One region of the Kineococcus sp. GCM10028916 genome, then DNA from elsewhere that is predicted to be linked to it. Evidence: riboswitches for the same ligand, from Rfam matches in the RefSeq annotation. Region 1 holds a riboswitch; each other region holds the start of a gene.
What was found. A riboswitch is a leader RNA that binds a small molecule or an ion and turns the genes downstream of it on or off. The one in region 1 is predicted to bind S-adenosylmethionine.
Positions count from the first base shown of each region.

Region 2: it holds a riboswitch for S-adenosylmethionine, as region 1 does, so the genes downstream of both, ACFQ46_RS09280 (methylenetetrahydrofolate reductase) here and ACFQ46_RS20030 (MetQ/NlpA family ABC transporter substrate-binding protein) in region 1, are expected to answer to the same signal.
Region 3: it holds a riboswitch for S-adenosylmethionine, as region 1 does, so the genes downstream of both, ACFQ46_RS15605 (ABC transporter substrate-binding protein) here and ACFQ46_RS20030 (MetQ/NlpA family ABC transporter substrate-binding protein) in region 1, are expected to answer to the same signal.
Region 4: it holds a riboswitch for S-adenosylmethionine, as region 1 does, so the genes downstream of both, ACFQ46_RS05545 (ABC transporter ATP-binding protein) here and ACFQ46_RS20030 (MetQ/NlpA family ABC transporter substrate-binding protein) in region 1, are expected to answer to the same signal.

Region 1 covers NZ_JBHTFM010000018.1:202,964-208,528, reverse strand. The annotation lists gene ACFQ46_RS20055 (NtaA/DmoA family FMN-dependent monooxygenase) at 1-8, shown strand, start outside; gene ACFQ46_RS20050 (purine-cytosine permease family protein) at 5-1,498, shown strand; gene ACFQ46_RS20045 (OsmC family protein) at 1,576-2,079, opposite strand; gene ACFQ46_RS20040 (hypothetical protein) at 2,136-2,762, shown strand; gene ACFQ46_RS20035 (DUF1737 domain-containing protein) at 2,759-2,962, shown strand; SAM riboswitch class IV at 3,067-3,177, shown strand; gene ACFQ46_RS20030 (MetQ/NlpA family ABC transporter substrate-binding protein) at 3,245-4,201, shown strand; gene ACFQ46_RS20025 (methionine ABC transporter ATP-binding protein) at 4,198-5,220, shown strand; gene ACFQ46_RS20020 (methionine ABC transporter permease) at 5,222-5,565, shown strand, end outside.
Region 2 covers NZ_JBHTFM010000006.1:445,706-451,270, reverse strand. The annotation lists gene ACFQ46_RS09305 (NtaA/DmoA family FMN-dependent monooxygenase) at 1-762, opposite strand, end outside; gene ACFQ46_RS09300 (LLM class flavin-dependent oxidoreductase) at 771-1,814, opposite strand; gene ACFQ46_RS09295 (hypothetical protein) at 1,892-2,125, shown strand; gene ACFQ46_RS09290 (rhodanese-like domain-containing protein) at 2,168-2,542, opposite strand; gene ACFQ46_RS09285 (aminotransferase class V-fold PLP-dependent enzyme) at 2,626-3,972, opposite strand; SAM riboswitch class IV at 4,028-4,142, opposite strand; SAM riboswitch class I at 4,303-4,394, shown strand; gene ACFQ46_RS09280 (methylenetetrahydrofolate reductase) at 4,456-5,397, shown strand; gene metE (5-methyltetrahydropteroyltriglutamate--homocysteine S-methyltransferase) at 5,394-5,565, shown strand, end outside.
Region 3 covers NZ_JBHTFM010000016.1:379,488-385,052, forward strand. The annotation lists SAM riboswitch class I at 1,027-1,116, shown strand; gene ACFQ46_RS15605 (ABC transporter substrate-binding protein) at 1,347-2,723, shown strand; gene ACFQ46_RS15610 (carbohydrate ABC transporter permease) at 2,720-3,682, shown strand; gene ACFQ46_RS15615 (carbohydrate ABC transporter permease) at 3,679-4,497, shown strand; gene ACFQ46_RS15620 (LLM class flavin-dependent oxidoreductase) at 4,518-5,565, shown strand, end outside.
Region 4 covers NZ_JBHTFM010000003.1:624,811-630,375, reverse strand. The annotation lists gene ACFQ46_RS05550 (YqjF family protein) at 1-656, opposite strand, end outside; SAM riboswitch class I at 750-843, shown strand; gene ACFQ46_RS05545 (ABC transporter ATP-binding protein) at 837-1,646, shown strand; gene ACFQ46_RS05540 (aliphatic sulfonate ABC transporter substrate-binding protein) at 1,693-2,721, shown strand; gene ACFQ46_RS05535 (ABC transporter permease) at 2,718-3,515, shown strand; gene ACFQ46_RS05530 (DinB family protein) at 3,556-4,050, shown strand; gene ACFQ46_RS05525 (hypothetical protein) at 4,053-4,868, opposite strand; gene ACFQ46_RS05520 (hypothetical protein) at 4,911-5,243, opposite strand; gene ACFQ46_RS05515 (alpha/beta fold hydrolase) at 5,297-5,565, opposite strand, start outside.

The DNA of each region.
Region 1 (5,565 bases):
CGACGTGAGCGAGATCCCCGCCACCCCCGAGACGAGGGTGGGCGGTGTCGACGTCGAACTGAACGGCATCAACACCGTCGCCGAGTCCGAACGCCACGGCAGGCCACGCGACCTGTTCTGGCCGTGGTTCGCCGCCAACGTGTCCGTCCTGGGGGTCAGCTACGGCTCGTTCGTCCTGGGTTTCGGGATCTCGTTCTGGCAGGCCACGGCCGTCTCGATCGCCGGGGTGTTCCTGTCCTACGTGATCGTCGGCCTCGTCGCGATCGCCGGGAAGCGCGGTTCGGCGCCCACGATGACGTTGTCCCGCGCGGCCTTCGGGGTCGACGGGAACCGCCTGCCCTCGTTGGTGTCCTGGCTGCTGACACTGGGCTGGGAGACGTCGCTGGCGGCCGTCGCGGTGCTCGCGACGGCGACCGTGCTGGACCGCCTCGGAGCCGGTGGGGGCACGGGCACGAAACTCGTCGCCCTCGTGATCGTCGTCGGGCTGATCGTGCTCGGCGGAACCCTCGGGTTCAGGGTCATCATGCGGATGCAGCGCTGGATCACGGTCGTCACCGCGGTGCTGACGGTCCTCTACATCGTCTTCGCGGCCGACTCCATCGACCTGGACGCCGTGAACGCGCTCCCGGCCGGGGACGCCGCGGCGGTCGTCGGGGCGTTCATCCTGGTGATGACGGGTTTCGGTCTCGGGTGGGCCAACGCCGCGGCGGACTACTCCCGCTACCTCCCGCGCGAGGCCTCCAGCGGCGGGGTCGTGTTCTGGACGACGCTGGGTTCCTCGCTCGGCCCGGGCGTGCTCCTCGTCTTCGGCGCGCTCGTCGCCGGGTCGTCGAAGGACCTCAGCGGCCGGATCGCGGCGGACCCCGTGGGGGCGCTCACGGACATCCTGCCGACGTGGTTCCTCGTCCCGTTCGTCGTCGTCGCCGTCCTCGGCCTCGTCGGCGGAGCGGTCATGGACATCTACTCCTCCGGCTTGGCCCTGCTGAACGTCGGACTCCGGGTCCCCCGGCCCGTGGCGGTCCTGATCGACGCCTGCCTGATGATCGCCGGGGCCGTCTACATCGCGTTCTTCTCGCAGGACTTCCTGACGCCGTTCCAGGGGTTCCTGATCACCCTCGGCGTCCCGATCGCCGCCTGGGCGGGGATCTTCCTCGCCGACCTCTCGCTGCGCCGCGGTGACTACGCGGAGGCGGAACTCCTCGACTCCCGCGGGCGCTACGGCTCGGTGCGCGGCCTGTCGGTGATCACCATGGTCGTCGCGACCCTCATCGGCTGGGGTCTGGTCTCGAGCTCGGTGTCGTGGCTGTCCTGGCAGGGCTACCTCCTCGCCCCGCTCGACCTGGCCCACTGGGTGCCGCCGACCGGTGGCGAGGACGGCTACTGGGACAGCAACTGGGCCTACGCCGGCCTCGGCGTGATCATCGCCTTCGTCCTCGGCTTCGTCGCCGTCGTCCTCGGCGGGCGCCGCGCCGTCGCCCTCCAGGAGGAGCGCGCCTGACGCTCGCCGTCGGGGATCGTTGACTCCCCGGTCCCGCCGAGTGGGACCGGGGAGTCAACGATCCCCCCCGGCAGGGCTCAGCCGCGCTGGACGGAGACCTTGGGCGGGGTCTGCAGGGTCTGGGCGATGACGCAGTAGCGCTCGGCCAGCGAGATCATCTTGGCCTCGGTCGCCTCGTCGGCGTCGGAGGTGAACGTGAAGGTCAGGGTGACGTCGGTGATGCCGACGGGCACCTCGCGCGAGACGCCGAGCGTGCCGCGGGCGTCCCAGTGCGCCTCGGCGGTCACCGACGCGTTGCGCAGCTCCACGCCCATGGCGGTGGCCACGCTGCGCAGGGTCACGCCGGCGCAGGCCGCGACGGCCTCGCAGAGCATGTCGGCGGAGCACGCCTCGGTCCCGTCGCCCCCGGCGGCGGGGTGCAGCCCGGCGCGGGTGGTGCCCGCGAACCCGTCGACCGACACGCCGATGGACTGCCCGTCCAGCACCGCCACGGCCTTCGCGGGGACCAGCGCCTTGGCCGGGTCCTCGCGGTAGGCGTCCTTCAACGGCTTCTGCAGGGCCCTCAGTTCGGTCGAATCCACCGGGCGAGCTTAGGCCCCCGCGGGGCCGGCCCCGCAACACCCGCGAAGATGCTGCCGTGAAGTGGACCACTGCCGTCAGCAAGCTCGCCGACGTCGCCCAGGGGTGCGAGCACGCGAACTCGTTGCCCGCCGAGCTGAACCTCTTCCGCGCCGAGGAGGCGTGGGTCTTCGGCGCCCTGCTCGGGCTGCAGCAGGACAGCGAGGACCCGGCGTTCGTCCGGGTCGCCGTCGTCGTCGACCTCCCCGAGGACGAGTGCGCGCTCTTCAGCCGACCGCAGGCCGGTGAGTTCTGGCTCAACGCGTCCGGACTGGCGAAGAGCCCCGTCCAGGTCCTCTTCCGGTCCGCGCAGGCCCCGGTGTGGAACCACCTGGTCGAACGGCCGGTGCGGTTCTGGGCCCGGGAGGAGGGCCTGGACCACGAGGCGCTCCTGCAGCTGCGCAACGGCGACGGCGAGGCACTGCGCCCCGAGGCGCCCACGGACGGGGAACTGCGCGAACGCCTCGACCGCGACCTGCGCGCGAGCCTCGAGGCCCTGCGCCGCACGACCACCGACTACGACGGGAAGCGCTGGGCCCGGGCCAACCACAAGAAGCTCGGCGACGCGCTGGCGGACGTCGCCCTGGGCCTGCTGAGCCTGCAGGACGCCCGCGACGCTCTGGGCGCGAATAGTCTGGACGCGTGAGCGACGAGAAGCTGACGTACCGGCTGCTGACCGGCCCCGACGACCGTTCCTTCTGCGAGAAGGTCACGGCGGCCCTGGCGGAGGGCTACGTGCTGTACGGCAGCCCGTCGGTGACGACGACGGACGGGCGCACCGTCGCCGCGCAGGCCGTCGTCCTCCCCCACGTCCTGATCCGACCCGGTGACGGCGGTGCGGCGTGACCGAACGCCTGCGCTGAGACGCGGGCGGTCCCGCGGCCGGGCTGATCACCGGCGCGCAGGGGCGATTTGACGGGCTCGACGACGGGAACCTACGGTTCCCCCACGGTCATGAGTGACAGCGACAAGCCCTGGCTCGCTGTCCGGCAACCCTCCCCCGCGGCGGGGTGCCCCAGGTGAAGACCAGGCCGGACGACCCCGTCCGGCAAGCGCGGAGCAACGCACGTCGTCGATCACGGGGTGCTGCGAGCCGCGCGCCCGCCGTTCGACCACCGGAGTGCCACCGTGTCCAGCCCCGCCCCCGCCCTGCCCGACAAGCCGAAGCGCCGCGGCCTCCTCATCGGGATCGTCGCCGCCGTCGTCGTCGTGGTCGTGGTGATCGTCGCCGTCGTCCTCGGGACCCGCAATGACGACACCGCGACGACCACCGCCGCCGGTTCCGCCCCGGCCCAGACCGTGAAGATCGGCGTGGCCGACAAGTCGCTGGACTACTGGAAGACGTACGTGGACCTGGCGAAGTCGAAGCTGAACGTGACCGTCGACCTGGTCAACTTCTCCGACTACAGCCTGCCGAACCCGGCGCTGTCGCAGGGCGAGATCGACCTGAACCAGTTCCAGCACATCCAGTACCTGGCGAACTACGACGTCACGGCCGGCGACGACATCCAGCCCATCGGTGGCACCGCCATCTACCCGCTGCCGCTGTACTCGACCACGGCGAAGAGCCCGTCCGAGCTCCCCGAGGGTGCGAAGGTCGCCATCCCGAACGACGACATCAACCAGGCCCGCGGCCTGCTGGTGCTGCAGTCGGCCGGTCTGCTGACCCTCAAGGACGGCGGCAACGCCTTCTCCTCCATCGACGACATCGAGACGAAGAAGGTCGACGTCACCGCCGTCGACGCCTCGCAGACCGCCGGCGCGCTGCAGAGCGGTTCGGTCGCCGCCGCGATCGTCAACGTGAACTACGCGACGAGCGCCAAGCTGCCGGAGACCGACATCATCGCCAAGGACGACCCGTCCGACCCCTCGGCCGCGCCCTACGTCAACATCTTCGCCGCGCGGGCGAAGGACAAGGACAACGAGACCTACCTGAAGCTCGCGGCCCTCTTCCAGGACCCCGCCGTGCAGACGGTGTTCACCAAGGACTACCCGAACGCGGTCGTCTCCGACCGCAGCGCCGCGGACCTGCAGGCCGACCTCGCCACCGTCGAGGCCGACGCGAAGGCCGCGAAGGGCAAGTGAGCGCCCTCGTCACGCTGGAGAACGTCTCCAAGCGCTTCGACCGCCGCGACGGCCAGTCCGTCGCGGCGGTCGACGACGTCTCCCTCGACGTCGAGGAGGGAGAGGTCCTCGCCGTCATCGGCTACTCCGGCGCCGGCAAGTCCACGCTCGTCCGCCTCGTCAACGCCCTCGAACTGCCGACCTCCGGCAGCGTCAGGGTCGGGGGGCAGGACCTGACGAAGCTCTCGCAGGGCGAGCTGCGCAAGGCCCGGTCGAAGATCGGGATGATCTTCCAGCAGTTCAACCTGTTCCGCTCGCGAACGGTCGCCGGGAACGTCGCCTACCCGCTGCGGGTCGCGAAGGTGCCCGCGAAGCAGCGGGACGCCCGCACCGCGGAACTCCTCGACTTCGTCGGTCTCCTCGACCGGGCGCACGCCTACCCGGAACAACTCTCGGGTGGGCAGAAGCAACGCGTCGGCATCGCCCGCGCGCTGGCCACCAGTCCCCCGCTGCTGCTGGCCGACGAGGCCACCAGCGCGCTGGACCCCGAGACCACGACCGAGGTCCTGTCGCTGCTGCGGCGGGTGAACACCGAACTCGGGGTGACGATCATCGTCATCACTCACGAGATGGACGCCGTGCGCCAGATCGCCGACCGCGTCGCCGTCATGGAGAACGGGCGCATCGTCGAGGTCGGGAACGTCTACGACGTCTTCTCCGACCCGCAGACGGCCGCGGCCCAGCGGTTCGTCCGCAGCGCCACCCACGACCGACCCCCGGCCGAGACCCTCGCCCGGCTGCGGACCCACCACCCCGGCCGCCTCGTGAGCGTCCGCATCACCGACGAACCCGGTCTGCAGCAGCGCATCGACTCGGTGTTCCGGAGAACCGGCGCGACCGCGGAACTGGTCTTCGGCGGTGTCTCGGAGATCCGCGAACGCCGGACCGGATCACTGACCTACGAACTCAGCGGCCCCGACGTGGACGGCACGCTCCGCGCTCTCGCCGCCGACGGCGTGCACGCCGAAGAGGAGGTCTGAGGTGGACTTCGACGGTTTCCTCTCCAGCGTCGACGTGTTCCGGACCGCGATCTGGCAGACCCTGTTCATGTCGGTCGTCTCCCTCGTGGTGTCCGGGGTCCTGGGCCTGGCCCTCGGTATCGCGCTGTACGCGACCCGACCGGGCAACCTCTTCGGCAGCCGGCTCGTCTTCGGGGTCCTCGGTTTCGTCGTGAACCTGGTGCGTCCCATCCCGTTCGTCATCTTCCTGGCGGCCATCAGCCCGCTGCAGCGCGAAGTCGTGGGCACGACGATCGGCACCACCGCGGTGACGTTCGCCATCTCCCTGGCGGCCGCGTTCGCGGTCTCCCGCATCGTCGAGCAGAG
Region 2 (5,565 bases), on a different contig from region 1:
GTCCTCGGGGCGACCCGCCGCCACGACGCGGCGGCGGATGTCGTCGGCGAACGCCAGCGCGTCGTGGCGGTCGCTCCCGTGTGCGGAGAAGATCACGTCGGCCGAGCGGGCGGCGAAGTCGCGGCCGGTGGGTGAGTCGCCCGCCTGGAAGATCACGGGATGACCCTGCGGGCTGCGGGGGACGGTGGGGGCGATCTCGACGTCGAAGAAGCGGTCGTCGGAGTCCACGGGGGCGAACTCCGACCCGTCCCAGCTGTCCCAGACCCGTCGGGCCAGGTCCACGAAGCGTTCGGCCCGCTCGTAGCGGTCGGCGTGGTCGAGGTAGCCGCCCCGGCGGAAGTTCGCCCCGGTCCAGGCGTTGTCCGTCGTGACGACGTTCCACGCGGCGCGACCACCGGAGAGGACGTCCAGGGACGCGAGGCGGCGGGCCAGGTCGGCGGGGTCGTTGTAGGTGGTGTTCTGGGTGGCGACCAGACCGATGCGGTCGGTCAGACCCGCCAGCGTGGCGAGTTCGGTCAACGCGTCGGGTCGCCCGACGACGTCGAGGTCGTGGATCCTGCCCCGCTGTTCGCGCAGGCGGAGGCCCTCGCCGAGGAAGAACGCGTCGAACAGTCCGCGTTCGGCGGTCCGGATCAACTGCGTGAAGGTCGAGTGGTGCATCTGGGAACCGCTGCGGGGGTCCGACCAGATGGTGCTGTGGTTGACGCCCTGGAAGAAGACGCCGAAGTGGACGACGGCGTTCGGGTAGCGCAGGTCGGTCACGGGACTCCTCAGGCCGTCGCGAACTGGTTGACCGGCCGGGGACGGCCGAGGGTGGTGCGCAACGTCGCACCGGCGGCGGGCGGTTGCAGCAGCCGGGCGACGCGCAGGGCGGGGAAGGTGGTGCGCAGCAGCGTGCGGAGGTCCTCGTCGAGGACGGCGGCGTGCAGCCGGACACCGTCGACGGAACCCGCGAGACCGGAGAGGTACCGCGCGAAGCCCTCACCGGACCCCGTCCAGCGCAGCCGGTCCCGTGCAGGAGCCGGGGCGTCGGCGTCGAGCGCCTCGACCCGCTGCGCACCCGAGGCGGCCGCGGTGTCGAGGGCGAACTCGACCTCGAGCACGACCAGCGGACCACCGGCGCTGCGCCGGGTCCGCTCGCTGCCCGTGAGGACGACGTCGACCACGCCCGGGTCGAGGAGGTCGCGTTCGTGGGCGGCCACGACCGGCTGCCCCTGCGGGGGACGGGGCACGGTGAGCGGGCCCTTGACCGAGAAGTTGGTGGCGACGACGTCGACGTGGTGCAACCGGTCGCGGTCGACGTAGCGTCCCGTGGCGACGTCGCGGACCACCGCGTCGTCCTCCCAGGAGTCCCACAACCTCCGCACGGCCCCGACCACGTCGGTGAGTTCCGCCTGCGGGTCGTCGAGCACGGGGAGGTCCACCGTCCGGGCCACGGCGGGGGTGGACGTCGTCGCGATCCAGCCGGCGCGGCCGGCGCTGGAGTGGTCCAGCGACGCGATCTGCGCCGCCACGTGGAACGGTTCGGAGTAGGTGGTCGCGGCGACCGGTAGCAGACCGATCGTGTCGGTGGTCCCGGCGAGGAAGGCCGCCCGCTGCACCGCGTCCAGGTGCCCGCGGGGATTGCGGGGATCCGGCAGCGTGGAGTCCTCGAAGGTGAGTCCCGTGAGGCCCTGGGCCTGCGCGGTGACGGCGAACTCCTTCAGCCGCGCGGGGGAGAACACGGCGTCGGGGGAGACCCGGGAGCGACGCCAGGCCGCGGGGTGCCACCCGCCGCCGTCGACGTCGAGGAACACGTGGAAGGGGGTCGGCATGGAAATCTCCTGAGTGGTGGGTACGGCAGCCGTCGTCTGTGTCACAGTGCTCTCCACCGATCGACGAGGAGGCGACCATGCGTGACCGGGTACGAGAACTGTTGGCGCACTGGGTGTCGTCGATCGTGGCCGGACTGGCCATCGCGGGGCAGGGGCAGTGGGGGTACGCCTGGTCGCCGCTCGACGACGAGCCGGCCCCCGGCGAGCTGAGCTGGCCGCAGTTCGAGGGGGAGCTGCGCGCGCTCTTCGCCGAGGCCGAACGTGGCGGGATCGGCGACGGGTCCCGGCCCAGCAGCGAGCCGATGCCCTGACGTCCCGCCCCGTCGACCGGGGTGGATGTCGACCGGGGTGGATCAGGTCTGAGCCGGTTCGCCCACGGTCAGCCCCGCGGCCTTCCAGGCCGGGAACCCGCCGTCGACCTGCACGACGTCGGTGAAGCCGGCCGCCAGCAGTTCGGCGGTGACGGGGCCGGAGCCCGCGGGAGAACCGCAGATCACGACGATCTCCTGGTCCTTCCCGGTGAGTTCCGCCAGCGCGGTGTCGGAACCGAGGGCGAACTTCTCCGCCACCTCGGTCTTGGCCACGACGACGGCCTGCGGCAGGTCGCCGGCGGCGGCCCGCCCGGCGTCGCTGCGGACGTCGACGAACAGCGCACCGGCGGCGACGGCGCGTCCGGCGGTCTCGGCGTCGACGAGCGGTGCCTGGGGTGCTGCGGTGGTGTCGCTCACGTCGTGTCTCCTCGGTTCGTGCGGTCGGCCCCGGCGATCGCGCGAGGCCGTCGTCCCTGCGGGCTGAGGCGTCGGGGACGAGGTCACCCCAGGTCCGCGCCGGCGCCGGGCGCGGGCAGGAAGGACGCGGGTTCCGGGCGAGCGTCGGTCGTGGGACCCCAGTGCCCCTCGACGATCCCGTACTCGAGCTCCGGCCCGGCACCGACGAACTGCTCGACCGCGGCCAGCAGCCGTTCGACCTCGGCCGATCCCGTCCCGACCCCGGTGGAGACCCTCAGCCCGCCGTCGGCCAGACCGAGGGAGTCGGCGAACCGGTGGGCGCAGAACCGTCCGTCGCGCACACCGATCCCGTGCTCGGCCGAGAGGAAGGCCGCGACCTCGGAGACCGAGCGACCGGGGACGGTGAAGGTCACGACCCCCACGGCGTCGTCGGGGTGCGGGCGCACGACCTCGACGCCCGTCAGGGCCGTCAGCCCGCCGACGAGCCGTTCGCGCAACGCCTCCTCGTGCGCCTCGAGCGCTCCGGGGGCCAGCGTCGCGAGCGTGCTGCAGGCCTGGGCGAGGGCGACGGCGCCGAGCACGTTCGGGGAACCCGCCTCGTGGCGGTCGGGCCCGGTGGCCCACCGCACCGCGTCGTGGCGCACGTCGAGGGTGGCGCCCCCACCCGCGAGGTAGGGATCGGCGGCGTCGAGCCAGTCGCGACGACCGACGAGCGCGCCCGCCCCGTAGGGGGCGTAGAGCTTGTGCCCGGACAGCGCGATCCAGTCGATCCCGTCGCGACCGAGGTCCACCCTGCGGTGGGGGAGCAGCTGCGCCCCGTCGACGGCGATGCGGGCGCCGGCCGCGTGCGCGGCCCGGGCCAGCCGGCGCAGCGGCAGGACCTCACCGGTCACGTTGGAGGCACCGGCGACGGCCAGCAGCGCGTACCCGCCGCGGGCGAGCTCGGCCTCCAGCAGCGTCGCGGTCTCCTCCGCGTCCGACCCGCCGCGCAGGACCGTGGTCAGGGCTGAGCGCTGCCAGGACAACAGGTTCGCGTGGTGCTCGACGTCGGCCACCAGGACCCTGGAGCCCTGCGGGACGGCCCGGGCGAGCAGGTCGAGCGCGTCGGTCGTGCTCCGGGTGAAGACGACGACGTCGTCGGGGCGCGCCCCCAGGAAGGTCCCGACCTCGGCCCGGGCCTGCTCGAACAGGGCGGTGGAGACGCGCGAGAGGTACCCGGCGCCGCGGTGGACGCTGGCGTAGTGGGGGAGGACCTGGGCGACGCGGGTGGCGACCGAGACGAGGGCGGGCGCGCTCGCGGCGTTGTCCAGGTTCGCGTAGGTGGTCGACCCGCCCTGGGCGAGCGGGACGCGGGTGTCCCTGCCGACCACGGGCAGCAGCGGCGCGACGGGCGCCGGGCATCGGAGGGGGGAGAGGGTGCTGAGCGTCACGAGAGTCTCCTGGAGGAACTGGACCCTGCCGGGAGGACCGGGATCACCCCGGCGAGGTCCGCGCTTGCCGGCGCCACTGCGGCGTCGACCAGGTCGTCACCCGGGGCACCCCGCCGCGGAGGGAGGGTTGCCGGCCAGCGAGCCGGGGCTTGTCGCTGGCGCTCATGACCTGCGGTGAGGTTGCCACGTCGGACCCCGCTGAGCAAGATCGGCGTGTCGCGAACCCGTCGGAACTCCCTCCAGAACCCCACGTGTCGGGTGGTTCCCCCGTTCGGGGGAACCCCGGAACAGCACTTGTGGATCGCATCGACCCCGGTCTACATTCGGTGAACACCATCCAGAGCGGCCGAGAGTCCTGGCTCGACGACGCCGCAGCAACCCCCCGAGCCCGGGCGAGGGTGCTAAAGCCAGGCCGATGGAGTTCGTGATGCGCCCCACCGATGTCCCTGACGCGTACCCGGTTCCGGACCGGGGCCGGCCGCGATGACGCTGGCTCCCCTCGTCGCCGCCGCGACCGGGAGGCCCACCGTCAGTTTCGAACTCTTCCCGCCCCGTTCCGAGAACGGGCGGGAGTCGCTGTGGCGCAGGCTCTCCGATCTCCTCGACACGCACCCCGACTTCGTCTCGGTCACCTTCGGGGCGGCCGGCGCGACGAAGGGACCGAGTCGGGAGCTGCTGGCCCACGTCCTGGGTTCGACGGCCGTGCCGGCGATGGCCCACCTGACGTGCGTGGGGTCCTCGCGACGTGAGGTCGTGGAAATCGCCGGCGAGTTCCTCGACGCCGGCGTCCGCAACGTCCTCGCGCTGCGGGGCGACCCGCCGGTCGGGAGCACGGACTGGACCCCGCACCCCGACGGTCTGGCGACCGCGCGGGACCTGGTCGAACTGCTCCAGGTCGCCGACCGGCGGCGCTCCGCGCTGCGGGGCGGTCGCGTCCCCGTCGACGAGGGTCCCCTGACCCTCGCCGTGGCGGCCTTCCCCCGCGGTCGCGACGCGGAACTGGCGGCCCTGCGCGCCAAGCAGGACGCCGGTGCGCACTTCGCGATCTGCCAGGTGACGTTCTCGGCCGACGAGTACGCCACCTTCGTGCGCCGGGCGCGCGCCGCCGGGGTGAGCATCCCGCTGCTGCCGGGCATCGCCGTGACGGACGACGCCCGCCGGCTGCAGCGCATCGGCGACCTGGCCGGCGTCCCGGCCCCGGAGCAGCTGCTCGCGGCGCTCGACACCGACGACACCGCCCAGCGCCGCCGGGCGTCGACCGCGTTCTCGTCGGGACTCGCGGCGGGACTGCTCGACGCCGGTGCCCCCGGACTGCACCTCTACACGTTCAACGCGGCGGAACCCGCGCTCGACCTGCTCGACCACCTGAACCTGCCCCGATCCACCCAGAGCCGCATCGCTGCGGTAGGAGGTCCCACCCCGTGAGCACCGAGAACTTCCCCACCTGGACCGCCACCGTCCTCGGCTACCCGCGCATCGGCGCCGACCGCGAGGCCAAGAAGGCCCTCGAGGCCCTGTGGGCCGGTCGCGCCGACCTCGCCACCACCGAGGCCGCCCTGGCCGGGGTCCGTGCCGCCACGGTCCGCCGCCTGA
Region 3 (5,565 bases), on a different contig from region 1:
TCGTCCATGAGGTCGGGGTCCTCCGCCACCGGGGTGACGGGGGCCTCCTCCACCGGGACGTCCTGCGCGAGCGCAGCGGCCTCGACGGGCTCCTCCTCGACGGGGACGGCCGGCACCACGGGCGCGGCCGTCTTGCGGCTGCGGCGACGACGGGCGGGAGCCGCGGCCGGGGCCTCGGTGGGGGCCTGCGCAGCGGTCTCCACGGCGGCCGGTTCGACGGCGGGCTCGGGGGTGGGTTCCGGTGTGACCTCGACCTGGGGGGTCACCTCCGCCACGGGTTCCGCAACAGGCTCGACGACGGGTTCGGCGACAACGGGTTCAGCGGCCACCTCGGCCGGGGTCGCCACCTTGCGGGTCGCCCGACGCGCACGACGACGCGGCGGTGCCTCCGTCTCCACGACAGGCTCGGGTGCCGGCGCCACGACGGGCTCCGGCGCCACAACAGGCTCCGCCGCCACGACAGGCTCGGGCGTCGGTTCCACCACGGCGGGGGTGGCGGGCTCGGCCGCGGCGCTGGTGTCGCCGGACACGTCGACGTGGGCCGGCGGACCGGCGGGTCGACTCGCGGCACGGCGCCTGCGGGGCCGCGTCGTCGCCGGGCCCTCGGCTGCTGCTGCGTCGTTCTCTTCGGGTGTGGTGCTCACGGGTGCTCCGCTCGCCCGCGGCGTCCGCTCCACCGGTGAACCCACGGCCGCGCGAGCGTCCTGGTCGGAATCGCCGGGTGGGTCGTCCCGCACCCGACGGAAGTCCTCTGTGTGCACCGACGGGTTCGCGCTCTTCGCGTGCTCCGCCCGTGCCGCCGGCGGTCGACGTCCGGCGTGTGGCCCGGGGCGCCTGCGAGGTCCTTCCACTGGACCGCGGCGCTCCCCGGAGCCCGCGCGCAGGGCGACGGTCTCGACAGCGGGCCGGGCGCCCGGTGTAGGGAACGCTCGACCACTGTCAGTGTCGCACAGCTCGCCACAACGGGTCCGGGCCGTCCGCGGCAACCGTCGCCAAGGGGGCCGGCGGTCCGCTAGTCTCCGATCAACACCATCCAGAGTGGCCGAGAGACCTGGCTCGACGACGCCACAGCAACCACCGCGCAGCGGCAGGTGCTCCCGCCAGGGGCGATGGAGGAAACAGCGTGATCAGCCGTACCCGCTCGACCCTGACCCGGCGCTTCCACGTCGACTTCTCGCGCACCGCCTCCATGGCGTGTCGCCAGGGCGCTCCGATGCGCCGGGGGACGCCGCGCGCGGTCTGAGCACCGCCGCCGCGTCCCCGCAGCACCTCGCTCGACCTCCTCCCCCGCGCCCTCGCGCACCCCGACGGACGGTCACCGTCCGCCTACCCCCCGGAGCACACCCATGTCCGCGCCCCGTCGCACCCTCCTGCCCGCCAGCACCTCCCGACTCCTCGCGTCCCGCCGGCGGGTCCTCTCCGGGGCCCTCGGCCTCGGCGCGCTCGCCGGCACCGGCACGCTGGCCGCCTGCGGTGACGAGAGCACCTCCTCGGGCCTGAGCGCCGGGAAGGCCGTCGACCTCAAGGGGGCGACGATCAAGCTGATGGTGAACCAGCCGCACGTGCTGGCCTTCACGGACCTGCTCGGCAAGAAGTTCGCGGCGGAGTTCGGCGGGAAGCTCGAGGTCACGGCGATCCCCTACGACCAGCTCACGAGCAAGCAGATCCTGGACGTGCAGGGCGGCGACGGGGAGTTCGACGTCTTCGACTACTTCTACTTCGGCCTCGGCCAGCTCGTCGACGCCGGCGCCCTGGTCGACCTCACGGACTGGATCGGCACGAACACCGACATCGCGACCGACGACTTCCTGCCCTCGATCTACGACCCGTACACCCTGATCGACGGCAAGCGCTACGGCCTGCCCTTCGACGGCGACACCCACGTCCTCTACTACAACACCGAGGTCTTCGAGAAGTACGGCGTCGAACCTCCGAAGACCTGGGACGACTACGACGCGGTCGCCGCGAAGATCACCCAGGACTCCGGCGGCAGCGTCTACGGCGCGATCGTCGAGGGTCAGCAGGTCCCGATGATCCTGGGTTGCTCCTTCATCAACCGCCTCGCCGGCTACGGCGGCACGCTCGTCGGCTCCGACGGCAAGGCCGCGTTCCACGGGGCGGAGGGGCTGGCCGCGCTGCAGCACCTCATCGACGTCTCCCCCGCGGCCCTGCCGACACCGCTGCAGACCGGCTTCGACCAGGCCAACTCCGCCTTCCTCTCCGGTCAGGGCGCGATGCTCGACACCTGGACCGACCTCGGGCTGAAGGCGCAGGACCCGGCCGGCTCGAAGATCGTCGACAAGTGGGGCGTGGTCACGCTCCCCGTGGGCGGGAAGAACACGACCGCGCGCACCGCGCTGGACGCCGGGTTCGGCCTGGGCGTCTCGAGCGCCTCCCAGCAGATCGACAAGTCCGCCGCCTTCGTGAAGTGGGCGACGAACCAGGAGAACAACCTGCTGCTCGCCTCCACCGCGGGTTCCGGGATCGACCCGGCGCGCAAGACCGTCCTGGACTCCACCGACTACGCCACGGCCGCGGGCATCGCGACCGACGTCATCCGCGAGGGTCTCGACGGTGACCCGCTGGCCTGGCCGAGCCAGGCCGGTGCGCCGAAGGCGTTGCAGGACCTCGTCGACCAGTTGGCGCTCGCCATCCAGGGGTCCACGGAACCGCAGGCCGCGCTCGACAAGGCCGCCGAGAGCTGGGAGAAGGAACTCGGATGAGCCAGCTCCTCGACGGGCAGCGGACCGTGCCCGGGCCGCGGCGGGGTCGCCGCGATCCTGCGGCCCGGCGCGCGGTCCCCGGCCGGCACCGGCCGGGGCACGTCTCGACGTGGCTGGCCGCGCCCAGCCTCGCGGGGCTGGCGCTCATGCTCGTCTACCCGACGGTGTTCGTCGTGGCGTTGGCCTGCACGAAGTCGTCGCTGGGCAAACCCCTGCAGCACTTCACGGGTCTCGACAACTTCGTCGACGCCTGGGAGTCGCTGGCGTTCGCGGGCTCGCTGGTCCGTTCCGTGGTCTTCGCCGTCGTGGCCGCCCTGGTCGCGACGGGCCTCGGGATCCTCCTCGCCCTGTTGCTGCACGCGCGGGGAACCCGGTTCGGCGCCGTCGGGACGATCCTCCTGCTGCCCCTGGTCACGCCGCCCGTCATGGTCGGGGTGGCCTGGAAGCTCATGCTCGCCCCGGTCGGGGGCGCGTTCGGCGGGTTGTTCTCGGCGATCGGCTTCCCCGGTGCGAACCCGTTGGGCGACAGCGTGGGGGCCTTCGCCGCGTTGATCGTCATGCACGTCTGGCAGTGGACACCCTTGGTGACCCTGCTGGTGTTCGCGGCCCTGCTGGGGGTTCCCGAGGAACTCCGCGAGGCGGCCTCCCTCGACGGCGCCGGTGCGCTCCGCACGTTCACCTCGGTGGTCTGGCCGGTCGTCGCCCCCAACGTCCTCTCGGTCCTGCTGCTGGAACTCGTCATCGGGTTGAAGGTCTTCGACCTGGTGACCGTGGTGACCCAGGGCGGGCCGGGGGTCTCCACCATCGTCAGCAGCTTCGAGATCTTCCGGACGGGCATGCGCGGCAGCTACGAGATCGGGACGGCCGCCGCCGAGACGCTGGTCTTCGGCCTGGTCGTCGGGGTCCTCACCACCGTGGTGACGCTGGTGCGGGCACGCGCCGTGAAGGCCGACCAGTGACCGGCGCCGTGCTGCGCCGCAGCGGTCTGCGCGTGATCCTCGCGGCCGTCGCGTTCGTGGCGCTGCTGCCGATGCTGTTCATGGTCTCGCTGTCGCTGCGCAGCGTGGACGACATCGCCAACGGCGGCTGGCTGCCGACGAACTTCGTGTGGTCGAACTTCAGCAAGGCCTTCGCGACGGTCCCGCTCTCGACGATGCTCGCGAACTCGTGGGTCGTCGCGATCGGGGCGACGCTGCTCACCTCGATCGTCGCGGTGCCCGCCGCCTACGTGACCGCCCGGGCCGGGGTCCGCGGTGAACGTCTGCAGACGGTGCTGCTGGCCAGCTACTGCGCCCCGCCGATCGTGGCGGTCCTGCCGCTGTACTACCTGCTCAAGCAGACGGACCTGACGAACTCGGCGATCGGGCTGGTCCTGGTCAACGGTCTGGCCAACGTCCCCGTCGCCGTGTGGTTGCTCGACGGTTTCGTACGGCGCATCCCGCTGGAGATCGAGGAGGCCGGCTGGGTCGACGGCCTCTCCACGACGAGGGGTCTGTGGCACCTGGTGCTGCCGTTGCTGGCGCCCGGTCTCGTCGCCGCCCTGCTGATCTGCCTGTTCCTGTCCTACAACGAGTTCCTCTTCGCCGTGTCGTTCTCGCAGAGCACCTCCAGCCAGACCCTGCCGGTCGGGTTGTCGCTGTTCCAGGGTGACCGCACGGTGCAGTTCGGCCAGCAGGCCGCGGCATCGCTCGTCGGGATCCTCCCGATGTACGTGCTCGCGGTGGTGGCACAGAAGTGGCTGGTCGGCGGACTGTCGGCCGGAGCCGTCAAGTGACCGAGTTCGAGGAGACGTCCGTGACCGACCGCAGGATCCACCTGAACGCCTTCGACATGACCTGTGTCGGTCACCAGTCCCCCGGGTTGTGGAGGCACCCGGCCGACGAGTCGTACCGCTTCGACGACATCCGCTACTGGACCGAGCTCGCGAAGCTGCTGGAGCGAGGAAGGTTCGACTCGCTCTTCATCGCCGACGTCCTCGGGATCTACGACGTCTACCAGCAGGGTCCCGAGACGGCGCTGCGCGAGTCGACGCAGGTCCCCGTGGGCGACCCGCTGCTCGCGGTGTCGGCGATGGGTGCGGTCACCGAGCACCTCGGGTTCGGCGTCACCGTCTCGCTGACCTACGAACAGCCGTACTCCTTCGCCCGGAAGATGGCGACGCTGGACCACTACACCAACGGTCGCGTCGGCTGGAACGTCGTGACCAGCTACCTCGAGTCCGCCGCGAAGAACCTCGGCCTCTCCACCCAGATCACCCACGACGACCGCTACGAGCTCGGCGAGGAGTTCATGGAGGTCGTCTACAAGTTGTGGGAGGGCTCGTGGGAGGACGACGCCGTCGTCCGCGACGCGGAGGCGGGGGTGTTCACCGACCCGGCGAAGGTCCACCCCATCGAGCACCACGGCCGGTTCTTCGACGTCCCCGGCATCGGGCTCACCGCGCCGTCCCCGCAGCGCACGCCGGTCATCTTCCAGGCCGGTGCCTCCCCGCGGGGGATCGCGTTCGCGGCCCGGCACGGGGAGGCGATCTTCAACACCGCCACGCGGCCCGAGGTCATGCGCCCCTGGGTCGACCGGCTGCGGGCCTCGGCCGCCGAGGCCGGTCGCGACCCGCGCAGCGTCAAGGTGTTCACGCTCGTCACGATCATCACCGCGGCCACCGACGAGGAGGCGCGGGCGAAGTACGAGGACTACGCGCAGTACGTCAGCTACGACGGCGCCCTGAACCTCTACGGCGGCTGGAGCGGGCTGGACCTCTCGAGCTACCCGCCGGACGAGCCGCTGGAGTACGCCGAGACGGAAGCCGTCCGCAGCGCCGTCGAGGCGTTCTCCACCGCCGACC
Region 4 (5,565 bases), on a different contig from region 1:
GCCCCGCGCAGGCCGTCGTCGAGGACGAGCACCTCGGCACTGCGCAACGGCCACGGCTCGTGCTCGTTCGCGACCCACCAGGTGCGCCCGCGGTGGGCGACGTGCAGCCCGAACCGGGCGGTCACGAACGCCGCGACCTCGTCCTCCACCCGGTCGGTGCCGAGGCGGACGGCGATCCGGCTGCGCACGCCCGCGCGGGTCCGGCACGTCCAGGCCAGCTCGCGCGCACCGTCACGGACCCGTTCCGCCCGCCGCATCCGCGACCACCGGTACGGCAGCCCGAACGCCGTCTGCGCGCCGAGGACCACCGCGAGCCGGGTCGCGTCCAGGCTGGCGAACACGACCCCGCGCCGGCCCTCGTCGTCCACGGAGTAGAGCCGCACGTTCGTCTCCAGGAACGTCCCCGCGTACGGCACCGCGGGAGCCCGCCCGGGTCCGGCACCGCGCAGCGTGAACGGGATGAGCCCCACGTAGGTGACCCCGTCCAGGACGTCCGGGCGGACCCCGGGCGGCAGGTGCGGCGCGACGACCGCCGGGTCGACCGCCCAGTGCAGGAAGGCGAGGTCGTCCCAGTGCTGGTGCATCATCACCGGCCCCGAGAGGGCCGGGGCGGTGACGGGTGGGAGACGGTCCAGGGTCGGGACGGTGGCGGGCACGGTTCATCGTGCCTGGCCGGGGCGCTCCCGGCACGGCAGCCACTCCTCGTGCGGTCGCGGGTGGTTGCCGTCGCAACTTGCCTTACCCTGGATCCACCATCCAGAGCGGCTGAGAGACCTGGCTCCGCGACGCCGCAGCAACCTCCCCGTCCGCGGGGTGTGGTGCTCACGCCAGGACCGATGGAGGAACCCGTGTCCGTGACGTCCCCGCCGAGCACCGAACCCACCCGCGTGGACGCCGCCGACGTCCGGCTGCGCGGGGTCGGTCGGACCTTCGGCGAGCGCGACGTGCTCGCCCCGCTGGACGTCACCCTCGAGGCCGGGCGCACGGTGGCCCTGCTCGGCGCCTCCGGCAGCGGGAAGTCGACGCTGCTGCGCCTGGTCGCCGGGCTCGACACCCCCACCACCGGCTCGATCGAGGTCGGCGGGGAGCAGGTCCGCGGGGTCCACCCCCGCACCGCCGTCGTCTTCCAGGAACCGCGACTGCTGCCGTGGCGCGACCTCGCCGGGAACGTCGCCTTCGGCCTGCCGCGCGGCACCCCGCGGGCGGAGGGCCGGACGGAGGTCCTGCGCTGGCTGGACGTCGTCGGGCTGGGCGAGTTCGCCGGCCACCGGCCGCGTCGCGTCTCCGGCGGGATGGCCCAGCGGACGGCGCTGGCCCGGGCCCTGGTCCGCCGGCCCGGGGTGCTGCTGCTCGACGAACCCTTCGCGGCCCTCGACGCCCTGACCCGGCTGAAGATGCAGGACCTGCTGGACGAGGTGCAGCGCGAGACCGGTGCCACCGTCCTGCTGGTGACCCACGACGTCGACGAGGCCCTGCACCTGGCCGACCGGGTCCTGGTCCTCGGGCCGTCCCCGGACACGGCCGGCGCGACGGTCGTCCGCGACCTCGCCGTCCCCGCCCGACGCCCCCGCGACCGCGGTGACGCCGCCACCGCGGAACTGCGGGTCGAACTGCTCGACCTGCTCGGCGTGCCCCGCACCGTCTGACGCAAACCCCCCACCACCGCGAAACCCCAGGAGAACCGTGTCCGTCGTGCCCTCGAACCTGCCCACCCGCCGTCTCGCCCTCGGCCTGGCCCTGGGCGGGGTCTCCCTCGCCGCCGTCGGCTGCGTCAAGGGCGAGTCCTCCAGCGGGGGTGCCCCCGCCCCCGCCACCGGTTCCGGGAGCGCCTCGGGCGGGGGGACCGTCCGCCTCGACTACGCGCTCTACAACCCGCTCAGCCTCGTCGTCCGCGAGCAGAAGATCCTCGAGAACGCCGGCCTCACCGTGCAGTGGGAGCAGTCCGCGGGCAGCAACAAGGCCAACGAGTTCCTGCGCAACGACAACCTCGACATCGCCTCCACCGCCGGGTCGGCCGTGCTGCAGGCCCGCACCAACGGTTCCCCGGTCCAGACGATCGACGTGTTCTCCCAGCCGGAGTGGACGGCCCTCGTCGTCGGCAAGGACTCCACGATCACCGACGTGGCCGGGTTGCGCGGCAAGCAGATCGCCGCGACCACCGGCACCGACCCGTACTTCTTCCTGCAGCAGGCCCTGGACCAGGCAGGCCTGTCCGCGAGCGACGTCACGATCACCAACCTGCAGCACGCCGACGGTCGCGCCGCCCTGGAACGCGGCGACGTCGACGCGTGGGCGGGGCTGGACCCCAACATGGCCGGCTCCGAACTGCTCGCCGGGTCGAAGCTGCTGTACCGCAACGTCGACTTCAACACCTACGGGATGCTGAACGCCCGCGAGGCCTTCATCAAGAGCTCGCCCGAGCTGGTGCAGCAGGTCGTCGACGCGTACGCGACCGCCCGCGCGTGGGCCATCGCGAACCCCGCCGACCTCGCCACGCTGTACGCGACCCAGGCGCAGCTGACCCCCGAGGTCGCCGCCCGCGTGCTGGAACGCACGACGCTCGACGTCGACTCCGTCCCCGGCGACGCCCAGCGCACCGTGCTGGCGGGGATCATCCCGCTGATGGCCTCCGCCGGTGACGTCCCCTCGGCGGACGCGGCGACGGAGGCGCTCGACGGGTTGCTGGTGCCCGACTTCGCCGAGAAGGCCACCGTCTCGTGAGCGTGCTGGACACCGAACGCCCCGCACCGGCACGGCGGTCGCGGGGTCCCCGGAACCGCGGGTGGCTGGGCTGGGTCGTTCCCCTGCTGCTGCTGCTCGCGTGGTTCCTCACCACCGGGGCGGGAGTCTTCGAACGCGTCCAGCTGCCGCCGCCGGTCGACGTGCTGAACGCGGCCCGGCAGATGTGGGCGACGGGGCAGTTGCAGCTGAACATCGCGATCAGCGTGCAGCGCGTCCTGCAGGGTTTCGCCGTCGGCGCGGTGGCGGGAGTGGTGCTCGGTGGGTTGACCGGTTCCTCCCGGGTGGTGCACGACCTCCTCGCGCCCACGCTCGGCGCGTTGCGGGCCGTGCCGTCGCTGGCCTGGGTCCCCCTGCTGGGCCTCTGGATCGGGCTCGGGGAAACGCCGAAGATCACACTCGTCGCGATCGGGGCGTTCTTCCCGGTCTACACGACGGTGCTGAACGCCCTCACCCACCTCGACCCCGCCCTGGTCGAGGTGGGCCGCGCCTACGGCCGCCGCGGGGTCGGGCTGTTCCGGGAGGTGCTGCTGCCGGCGACCGCTCCCGCCCTGCTGTCGGGGTTGCGGCTGGGGTTGGCCCAGAGCTGGCTGTTCCTGGTGGCCGCGGAACTCCTGTCCTCCTCGATCGGCCTGGGGTTCCAGCTGACCAACGGCCAGAACACCGGCCGGACCGACCAGATGCTGCTGGCCATCGTCCTGCTCGCGGTGCTGGGCAAGGCGTCCGACGTCGTGCTCGGGCTGGTCGAGGGTCAGGTGAAACGCGCCCGGGGGTGACGGGTTGTCCCCGCCGCTGGCGTCCGCGACAGTGGTCGGCGTGAGCGCGACGGGTGAGAAGGCGACGTTGCTCGACTACCTCGGCCACTACCGCGAGGTCATCGAGCGCAAGTGCGAGGACCTCGACGCGGGGCAGCTCGCGACCCGGTCCGTGCCGCCGAGTTCACTGAGCCTGCTCGGCCTCGTCCGCCACCTGGCCAAGGTGGAACGCGACTGGTTCCCCCGGACCCTGGCCGAGCGTCCCGAGACCCCGCGGCTCTACTGGACCGAGGAGGACCCGGAACTCGCCTTCACCGGTGCGGTGGCCGACGACGCGGTCGTGAGCGAGGCGTTCACCACCTGGCGGCAGGAGGTCGCCGCCGCCGACGCGTGGCTGGCGGAACTGCCCGAAGCCGACCTCCGACGCGAGGTGCCGCACCGCGACGGTCCGGTGAGCGTCCGCGACGTGCTGGTGCACCTGATCGAGGAGTACGCCCGGCACGCCGGGCACGCCGACCTGTTGCGGGAGTGCCTCGACGGACGCACCGGGGAGTAGCGTCACCGCACCTCTGCGGGTGTGGCCCACGCGCGCGTCAGCGAGGGCGTCGCGAGGACGGCGACCGGTCCCGCGAGCACCGTCACGACCCCGAGGACGGGGAACCCGGAGCCGCCCAGGAGGGCTCGCGCGGCAACGAGCACCACGAGAACGGCTGCGCCGCAGATCAGCTGGCGGCTCGTGCGACCCGTTGCGACCACTCCCGTCGACGCCACGACCAGCACGGCGAGCGCCGCGTGCAGTACCGCCGCGGCATCGAGGTCGACGGGATGGAGAACCGTCCCGATGACCAGGACGACGAGCGCCGCGACCCCGGAACGACGCAGGGCGGGCCGGGTCACCGCCGTAGGTACCCCGGTCAGGACCGCGACGAGAACCGGCAACAGACCCAGTCCGACGTCCAGGGCGATCTCGTCCCACGGCCATCCCGCGGGCAACGTCGCCAGGCTCGGGTCGGCAGGCAGCAGCAGACCCCCGGTCAGGGGGAAGCGATCGACCACGCCCGCGAGGTCGAGTCCGACGACGGCACCCACCGCCCACCACCGCCGGCCCGCCAGGGCCAACGCCGTGCCGAGGGCGACCACCGCGACGAACGGGACGAGGAACCCCACTGACTGCCCGATCGAGTCGAGGACCCGGGGCGCCTCAGCGGGCGGGAACCCCGACACCGTCTGCGGGTCGAGCCCTGCGAGGTGGGCGAGTCCGTCCCGGTAGAGCCACCACAGGGAGGCGTGCGTCGAGATCGACAGCGCCACGAGCGACGCGACCGAGACCGCCGCAGCCGCCGACACCGTCAGGACCGGTCCGCGTCGACTCACCGTTCTGAGATCGGCCTCACGGACAGCCGGGTTGAGCCTCGATCAGGCCTGGGTGGCGCGGCGTCCGACCCACCAGGTCGTCCCCCAGATCCCGGCCAGGGCGAGCAGCCCGACGCCGAGGACGCCGGCCAGCCACCACGTGTGCCGCACGATCGAGACCACGAACACAGCCACGATCGCGACGAAGAGGACCGTGGTCGCCGCGGTCGGGCGCTTCAGGCGGTGCAGGAGCAACTGCCCGGCGAACCCGACGAGGAAGATCCCCGGCGCGAGCGCACGCCCCCACTCCCGGTCTGCGACCGAGATGGCCGTCTGGACCGCGAAGACGGCGATCAGCACCCACTCCGACCAGCGTGCCTTCCGTGGTGTCGTCACCACCCCACGCTATCGATCACATCCGCAGCCGGTGGTAGGCCGCTTCATGGACGTCAGCGGCCGGCGGTGATGAAGTCGGCGAGCGCGGTGGCGACGGCGTCAGGCTGTTCGTCGGGGATGAAGTGTCCGGCGCCGGGCACGACGACGCCGGTGGTGTTCTCGGCCCACGGACGCAGGGACGCAGCCATGTCGGGGATGGAACCGTGGCTGCTGGAGATCCCGAGGACGGGCACCGTCAGGTGCTGCCGGTCGAGCGCCTCGTGGTTCCTGCGCGCGGACTCGGCGGCGTCGCGGTAGTAGGCGAGGGAGGCGCGCAGTCCCC